One region of the Paenibacillus sp. SSG-1 genome, then DNA from elsewhere that is predicted to be linked to it. Evidence: riboswitches for the same ligand, from Rfam matches in the RefSeq annotation. Region 1 holds a riboswitch; the other holds the start of a gene.
What was found. A riboswitch is a leader RNA that binds a small molecule or an ion and turns the genes downstream of it on or off. The one in region 1 is predicted to bind cyclic di-AMP.
Positions count from the first base shown of each region.

Region 2: another riboswitch for cyclic di-AMP. It lies ahead of BCV73_RS21330 (TrkH family potassium uptake protein); the one in region 1 lies ahead of BCV73_RS28765 (C40 family peptidase).

Region 1 is NZ_MBRK01000001.1:6,304,771-6,309,397, forward strand. It holds gene BCV73_RS28755 (hypothetical protein) at 1-581, shown strand, start outside; cyclic di-AMP (ydaO/yuaA leader) riboswitch at 855-992, shown strand; gene BCV73_RS28760 (C40 family peptidase) at 997-1,464, shown strand; gene BCV73_RS35210 (hypothetical protein) at 1,584-1,733, opposite strand; cyclic di-AMP (ydaO/yuaA leader) riboswitch at 1,842-1,981, shown strand; gene BCV73_RS28765 (C40 family peptidase) at 1,985-2,476, shown strand; gene BCV73_RS28770 (GNAT family N-acetyltransferase) at 2,698-3,186, shown strand; gene BCV73_RS28775 (c-type cytochrome) at 3,351-3,710, shown strand; gene BCV73_RS28780 (4a-hydroxytetrahydrobiopterin dehydratase) at 3,794-4,099, opposite strand; gene BCV73_RS28785 (hypothetical protein) at 4,286-4,579, opposite strand.
Region 2 is NZ_MBRK01000001.1:4,595,391-4,600,017, forward strand. It holds gene BCV73_RS21320 (cation:proton antiporter) at 1-1,095, opposite strand, end outside; gene BCV73_RS21325 (potassium channel family protein) at 1,127-1,798, opposite strand; gene BCV73_RS21330 (TrkH family potassium uptake protein) at 1,885-3,225, opposite strand; cyclic di-AMP (ydaO/yuaA leader) riboswitch at 3,293-3,437, opposite strand; gene BCV73_RS21335 (CPBP family intramembrane glutamic endopeptidase) at 3,696-4,627, shown strand, end outside.

The DNA.
Region 1 (4,627 bases):
TCCGCATGCTGCTGACCCCATTTATCCACGCGGGCATCTTCTACGGCCTGCACCGGGAGCATCAGGGGGAACGCGGACTGTTTTTCTTCCAAGGCATGAAGCTGCACGGCAAAACGGTATTTCTTTTTCACCTGATCGAATGGGTGCTTATCGCCGCTCCGTTATACTGGATGATCCCGAAGATGTATCCCATCCTGCTCAGCGCGATCCAAAACCATGCCCAGCTGCTTCACTGCATCCCGTACATTGCAGTCTGGCTTCTGTACTGCTACATCGTCCATCAGATGATTCTGTTCATGCAGTTTGGCAAAACCGGTGGAACCAGCATGTTCTCCTCGCTCTGGATCTGCCTGCGAAGCGCGCTGCCGGTCATCGGCATATCCGTTCTGCTGGGCGCGGTCAGCCTGCTCTTGTATGGCATTACCAGCAGCGTCTCTCTGATCTGGGCAGGGCTTGCCACCCTGATTATCCAACAGGGCTACCATATGGTCAGCTGTATCTTTAAATTATGGAATATCTCCTCCCAATATGATTTGTGGCATCAGCAAATGAACCGTACGAAAAAAAATATTTCGGAATAGTTAAAATTTTGTCATCACTTTAATCCGCTGATAAAAGAAGAACCCCGTCTCTTTCTGTTGAAAAGAGGCGGGGTTTTTGTTGTAAAATGATTGTTAACCATTTGCCAAAGTATAAATCCTCTGTTAAAATAATCCGAGTACGAACTTAGTAACAACTTTGTAATCTTTGCTGTAACGATTTTGACTTTGCTGTAACTGATTTCATCATTTGTCCGTTCATTTGATTGGTATGTACGATTATAGGTAACTTGTCAGCATGTCCATTTCCGGTGCAATCATCACGAGCCGAATTCCCGGGCACCAGGAAGCGGGGGATCCAATTTTGGGTGAATTGATCTCGCTACAGAGGGATCATAGGGGACCTTCTACCGAATCCTTAAGCTAACCTCGCAGGCATTGGAAGGGGTTTATCTTTTTGAAGAAGAAGTTGGCAGCCGCAGCGCTGGGCCTTACACTTGCGTTCTCCATGGGCGCCGGCAGCGTATTTGCGGATTCATCTCTGAACCACATCGTTAACAACACGATCGGCGTTTCTTACAAAACCGGCGGAACAACTACGAACGGCTTCGATTGCTCCGGTTTTACCCGTTACGTGTACCAAAAGCTGGGGTTAACCCTCCCGCGTGTATCCGCTGCGCAGTATAAAACAGGTACCGCTGTTTCCAAAAGCCAGCTGAGAGCAGGAGACCTGGTTTTCTTTAACACCCTAGGCGCAGGCGTTTCCCATGTCGGCATTTACATCGGCAACGGAAAATTCGCGCACGCGTCCTCTTCGAAAGGCGTTACCATCAGCAAACTGAGCCAAAGCTACTACGCCAACCGCTACGTTGGCGCCAAACGGGTCATGAGTACGGCCAAATATCAAGCTGCGGTTTACAATTGATTATCTCTCGAAAACAATGCATATCCATAACAACCCGCGCCGCTGATTTTTGCCGAAATCGCCCCGCGGGTTTGTTGTTACTTATTAGACGTACGAACCACCGAAAAGGTAACAGCATTTCAAAAATTTTTTTTTACACGAGTAAATCCACGGTTTTCTCCTGTTTTTTCCACCCTTGTCATTTCTTTTACCCACTCGTCCAACAAATAAACATCATTTCCTATAAATTTTCCTACAAATCTTCTTTTTCTGTTAGAAACAATTGCCAAAGTCCGATTCCTTTGTTACAATAGTCCCAGCGATAGTAACAACTTTGTAATCTTTACCTGACACAAAGTTGCGAACGAATAAGAAGTAACAGGGAATGATACATAGTGTAAAAGTTCATGCCGAATTTCCTCACACTAAGGAAAGCGGGGGAACCAGTTATGGGTGAATTGATCTTGCTTCAGAGGGATCATAGGGGGCCTTCTACCGAATCCTTAAGCTAACCTCGTAGGCGCCGGAAGGGGTATTTTACTTGAAGAAGAAGCTTGCAGCAGCAGTCATGAGTTTCGCCATCGTGCTCACGGTCGGCACAGGAAGCGCTTTCGCGGATTCCAAGATGGATAAAGTGATCGACAGTGCGATCGGAACCAAGTACAGAACGGGCGGAACCACAACAAGCGGATTTGACTGCTCGGGATTTACAATGTATGTATTTGATCAATTGGGCATCGATCTGCCCCATCAGTCTGGTTCCCAGTTCAGCATGGGTTCGGCCGTATCCCGCAGTGATCTGAGAGCAGGCGACTTGGTATTCTTTAATACATCGGGAGCCGGAGTATCCCATGTCGGAATTTACGTCGGCGACGGAAAATTCGCACATGCCTCCACTTCTCGCGGTGTGATCATCAGCTCTCTGAGCGACAGCTACTACGTCAACCGCTACGTTGGCGCCAAACGAATCATGAGTACGGATAAATACAAAACCGCCGCCGTCGATTCCGAGGACGTTGATGACGTCCAGTAATGCAGGTAAAGCAAGGGTACGAGATCCCGTAGAATGAGATTTTTGCCGAAATCTCCTTTTGCGGGATTTTTTGCGGACAGAAATGGGTAACCTTTCCATTCCCGCCCGCTACTCCTCATTTACCCCTCTATTCCGAAATTAAACAGATATCTGGGACAATCCGGAATATTTTTTCTCTAATGTTCAAATCCTACAGGGAGGTCTGGAAGGGAGATCTGCACATGAACCTCCAACATGAGAGCTTCATGATCGTTCCTATGACCCGGGAGCATGCTGAGACCGTCTGCAGCTGGGTGTACGAACCTCCATACGATTTATACGGCTGGCTGCCGTGGGATCAGATGGAGGCGCTTGGCGTCGAATTTGGTGATCCTGAGGTGAGGCAAAGCCAATATGTGTCCGTCCTGGATGCTGAACATACCTTGTGCGGGTTCGCGCAGTTCTTTCCCTTGGCAGGCGTGACCCGGCTTGGTGTTGGCATGCGGCCTGATTTATGCGGCCAGGGGCTGGGTAAGAGCTTTATGCAGGCTGTGGTCGGCGCAGCCCGTGAAAGACGGCCTGGGGACGAAATCGACCTTGAAGTGCATACATGGAATAAGCGGGCCATCCGGGCTTACGGGAAGTCGGGGTTTGTCATCGCTGATACCTACCCCAAGCTGACCCCTGAAGGTGAACAGCTGTTTCACTGTATGGTCTATGAAGGGGTCTAACTTGAAAATTCCATCATCATAAAAATGGTACAAATTTGTGTATTTTTGGTGGCCCCAAGTTTGGATTCGTTTGCTTTTTTGACACAAACTATTTGATGTGATGGCTTGTTCCGTTATAATGAAGGAATGAAGAATGACAGTTTACATAGAAAGGACGAAAACGGATGCAAAAATGGATCATGAGCGGTGTATTAACGATCGCAGTGGTTATGGCAATTGTGCTCATGTTTACGCTTCCAGGCAAAGAGCAGGTGGCGGAAGAAGAGAAGCCGACCATGCCGGAAGTTACGATGGACGCCGCAGCGGCTGAATCTACGATTAAAGCGCAAGGCTGCATTAGCTGTCACGGGGATCAGCTTCAGGGTGCCGTAGGCCCGAACCTTCAAAAGATCGGAAGCCAACTGTCCGCTGAAGAGATTTACACCATTATCACTAAAGGTAAAGGCGGCATGCCATCCTTTAAGGACAAGTTGAAAGCTGAAGAGATTGCCAATGTGGCCCAGTGGTTGGCTGAGAAGAAATAAAAGTTGTAACGCATACAGAAACACGCTTTGGAAGAACGGGACGTTCATCGCAAAGCGTGTTTTTATTTGCTGCATTATTCTCGTTACCTTTTTTCGCCGGAACGCATTTTTTCGAACAGTTCGTTAAATTGGTGGGCCTCCTTGACATCCAGGGACGTAATCCCGCCTTCATCCCATGAAGTCAAACGCAGCGTCACATTTTTATAATCAATCGTAATAAAGGGGTGGTGGCCAAAAGCCTCTGAAATGGCCGCAACCTCATCCACGAAGGAAATGCCCTTCATGAAATTGGAGAAAACGTATTTGCGCACGATCCAGCGGCCCTCTTCAAGCTCCCAGCCTTCCAGCTTAGACAAATGCGTTTCTACTTCTTCTTGCGTATATACCATTCTTCCGTTCCTCCCTGAAACCTAACATCCCCGAGGTTCACCAGGATGTGTCATTAATGTATGCTCGGGCGAAAAACCTTTACCCATTGTATTCATCCCTGAATGTAATCATGCTTCTCCAAGGAGAGTACATACGAATAATATCTTACCATGGACGGGTTTATAAAATCCATCCGGCCCCAGGGACTATATCAGTGAGACTACGGTCAGCTCCTCGTCGCCGATCAAGAGGTTGATCCGGTGATGGTCCTTGTCATACATCACGACACCGCTTCCAACGGTGATGACAGGTTCGGCTCCCAGCGCATAGAACAAATCCTCCGCCAGCGCCTCATGCACCTCACGCTTCTCTTCGATGCCCAGCTGCATCCAATCCTGCTCCGCCATTTCAAAAAATAAATAACTGTCCGGAATTTCCCCGACAGCTGCCGTCAAATCGGTCAATATGCCGTCATAGTCACGACCATGCTTAACACCCATGCCATTCCCTCCATATCGAAGTTTAGTTACTCATACGATCTATAAGCG
Region 2 (4,627 bases), 1.7 Mb from region 1:
CATGCCAGCGATCATGCCCGAAAGGGCGGCGGGAATGACCCCGGTCTCCCGGACCCACATCATGAACAGCAGCTCGCGCCAGGACCATTTGACCTTGCGGTCGGGCAGGGCGCAGAGCAGAATCGTGATGGGCCGGGCGATGACCATCAGCACCAGGACCGCCGCCAGGCTTGGCCAGAAGTAATCGCCAAGCACCCGGAAGTTGACCTGGCTGCCGAGCAGGATGAAAATCAGCATCCGCATCATGACGCTCGTATTGTCCGCAAACGATGTGGTCTCCTCCAGCTTATCGTCCATTGACAGCCCGAACGTATCCGCGTTCCCCCAGATCAGCCCGGCCACAAAGGTCGCCATAAATCCGCTGACATGAATCAGGTCCCCTATTAAATAAGAAGAAAGTGCGACGACGATCATCGTGATCGTCGTGTAGTCTTTCAGGACGCCAAGCCGGAAATGGGCAACGAGATACGTAAGAATCATAGATACGACGGCGCCGACGAGAATGCCGCCGACGGCGGTTTTTACGAAATCCCAGGCCATCGTCCCGATATGTAAAGAACCGCTGCCCGTCACCGCGGCCAGCAGCGCAAAGGTCAGAATCGAACCTGTGGCGTCGTTGAAGGCAGACTCGCTCTCCACCGTCTCCCGGACCCTTTCCTTGATCTTTACCTGCTTGAACACAGGAATGATCGAAGCGGGGTCAGTCGAGGCAATGACGGCGGCGGCCAGGAAGGCAAAAAGCCAGTCCAGCCCGAACAGGTAATGCACGGCAGCTCCGACGATCAAGGTCGTGACGATGACGCCGGGAACGCTCAGCATGGAAAGTGTGATCCATACCTTCCGCAGCCCGCTCAGCTTCAGGTTCCGGCCGCCGTCAAACAGAATGAGCGCCGAGCCGACGGAGAGGATCAGCTGGTTGATCAGCGAGCTGCTTGCCTCGTTGATCAGATGCAGCCCCTGCCCAAGCAGCATGCCTGCCACGATAAACACAGCAACGTCCGGAAGCCTGAGCCAGGAGGCCAGTCTTCCGGACAGCATGCCGACAGCAATGATAAACAGCAGCAGTATTAAGATATGATGAATGATTTCGGTCATCGGGGATTCCATGTCTGTCTCACTTCCGGATTTACGATTTGACGTTCACCGCTTCGCTCTCGAAGCGGTCGATATTGCTGTTGGAGCCAATGATGACCATGATGTCGCCCGCATGCAGCTGGTCCATCGCCGTCGGCGCGACGATGACTCCCTCGGTACGATGGAGCGCAACAATGCTGCATCCGTACCGGGCTCTCGTATTGACTTCGCTCAGCGTCTTCCCGTTCAGGCATTGCGGTACGGTCATCTCCACGATGCTGTAATCTTTGGACAGCTCGATGTAATCCAGCAAATTCGGCGTCACGAGCTGGTGCGCCACCCGGATGCCCATGTCCCGCTCCGGAAAGATGACCCGGTCCACGCCCAGCTTGGACAAGGCTTTGCCGTGCAGCATGGAGATGGCCTTCGCCACTACGGTCTGAACGCCGAGTTCCTTCAGCAGGATTGCGGCCAGGATGCTCATCTGGATATCGTCCCCGATTGCTACGATCCCGCAGTCAAAATTGCGGATTCCCAGCGATTTGAGAACCTCCTCATCGGTTGCATCCGCCACCACGGCGTGGGTCAGATGCTCGCTCATATCATTGACCACTTCTTCATTGATGTCTACCCCAAGCACTTCATAACCCAGATCCATAAGCTCCATGGCCAAGCTTGAGCCGAACCTCCCTAAACCGATCACGACAAACTGCTGTGTTTTCATTTCTTTCCAGATGCTCCTTATCCTTTAATGTTGGTTCTATATATGGTTCTTATAACAATATTGAAACTTTGAATCACCCAAATTCCTTACCCGATAATGATCTTACCTTCGGGATGGCGGTACAGCTCCTTGCCCTTCTTCGGACCAAGCGCGTAGGCGAAGGTCAGCGGCCCAAGACGGCCGGCAAACATCGTCAGGCAGATCAGGATTTTCCCGATCAAGGACAAATGCGGCGTCAGCCCGAGCGATAACCCTACGGTGCCGAAAGCCGAAGTCGTCTCGTACAAGATCATTAAAAAGCTGCTGTCTTCTGTCGTAGACAGAACCATGGATACGCCGACCACCAGGAACAAGGCCAGGAAGGTAATGGTCAGCGCTTTGAAAATCCGCTCCTGGGCCAAACGGTAGCGATACAGGACGATATCGTCCCGGCCGCGGATCATCGCGATCACCGCACCGACAAGAATGGTGAACGTCGTGGTCTTGATCCCGCCCCCGGTAGAACCCGGCGAAGCGCCGATAAACATCAGAATGATCGTGAAAAATTGCGATGCCTGGCGCATATCTGCCAAGTTCAGCGTGTTCGCCCCAGCCGTCCGCGGCGTGACCGACTGGAACAGGGAGGCGAGAATTTTGCCGCCCCAATTCAGCGAACCGAGCGTCTTGGGATTCGTGAATTCAAAGATAAAGATGACAACTGCTCCGACCACAATCAGGGCACCGGTCATGGACAGCACCACTTTGGTGTGGAGCGACAGTTTCCGGTGTACCTGGTAATCCACCAGATCGGACATGACGATAAAGCCGATGCCGCCGGATACGATCAGAAACATCACCACAAAATTGACGAGCGGGTCGTATACAAATCCCGTCAGGCTGTTAAAATGGCCGAACAGGTCAAATCCCGCATTATTGAACATGGACACGCCATGAAATATTCCAAAATAGATCGCTTTTCCAAGAGGCATATCGAACGACCACCGGATGGCGAGCAACAACGCTCCGCAGCCTTCGATACTCAACGAAAAAAATATCACTTTCCGAATCAGGCGGACGATGCCTTCCATCGTGTTCTGATTCATCGCTTCCTGCAGCAGGAGCCGGTCCCGGAGCGAAATCCGGCGCTTGAACACCAGAGCGATCAGCGTGGCCATCGTCATAAAACCGAGCCCGCCGATCTGGATCAGCAGCATGATGACGACTTGACCGAACGTGCTGAAATACAGCCCCGTATCTTTGACAACCAAACCGGTCACGCAGGTCGCCGAGGTTGCCGTAAACAAGGCATCCATAAAATTCAGCGGCTTACCCGTCGTGTTCGAAATCGGCAAGGTGAGCAGTATGGCTCCGATCAAAATAATGGCCGCAAAACCGAGCGTTAATACTTGCGGAGGGGCCAGCCGGAACCACTTCCATTTCCCAATCAATACATTCACCTCTTTAAAAAAGTCAAAAGAAAAAAAGCATCGGAAATCCAATGCCTTTCGGTTTGGCTCCTGCATGCACGACGCCTACGAGGTTAGCTGACGGATTCGGGCATGCACAGGTTGCCCTATTCGCGGACTAAACCGTCCCAACGAAATTCACCCCAAAAAATTGGTTCCCCCGTTTTCACTTGGAAATTCGGCGTTCTTATTCATTTGCATCAAAATTATAATCTTTATTGTAGGACTTCACAAAGGCCTTTTTCTGATGAATTGGATGGAAAACAGCCTGATTCGCAATGCAGGTGGACACGGCCTGCGGTTATCTTCTCTTTTCGATGGCTTTCCTTGATTTTCATCGTTTTTTCACCACTATTTTCAGGGTATACTGGTTTTGGGCGAATCTTCTATGTTATGTTTACCGTACTGTATTGGGGGGAATGGTATCTTTATCACATTCAAGGGGGGATTTCATGGACCGGTTAAACCAGCCGCTGGAAATCAGGGCCAATTATAAATGGCTGGGCATTTTGGGGGTCATCGGCCTTATTTTATTCTTTTTTGTACAAGTGTTTCCGCAGACGAGCTCGGAGACGCTAGAGGGGCAAACGACCAAGGTCATCAGCAAATCGGAGGCGGAAGCAGCCGCCAAAGCGTTTGCCTCGGACCGGTTGAATATTCAAACAGGCATTGCCGCCGAACCGCTCGTCACGTACCAGTCGGAATCGGACCTTTACGGTTATTTATCCAGAGAGAAGCTTCTTAACGAATATAACAAGAAATACGAACCGAAGTATCCTTATGACGTGTTCCGGGTCCGGCTGCCCGAGTCGAGCGATCAGGGATATGTCAATGTAGACGTACATATGAACACGGGCAAGGTAGTCGGGTTCTCTATCACGCCTCCGTACTCCAAGTATGCTGCCGCGATGGCTGAATCGAACGAAACTATGCGCAAGCAGAAACTGAGAATTGTGGAAGGGAACATGACGCTGGAGGATAAAGAGGAAATCGCCTCGTCCTGGCTGCAGAAGCTGGGCTATAACACCGGCTCCCTGAAAGTATCGAGCGGCAAGGATGAGCCCGGATTGATCTATACCGACTCCTCCTCGCACATCGGGGAATCGCAGCTGGAATTCAAGTTTGCCTTTGAGGATGGGGAGCTTCACTCCTTCCTCCCTGGATTTTCGGTCCCATCCGCTCATACGGCTTATGTAGAGAAGCAGACCAAAAGCGCCACGATGCTGACCATGCTGGGATACGGACTGTTTACGATCGTGCTCGGCATTCTCGCCATCATTTACAGTGCACTGACGAGGCGGTACACCTCCTTTGCACGCGGGCTGTTTTTGTCCTTGTTTTATTTTGTTGTCTCATTGCTGACGACTTATAACATGCTGCCAGT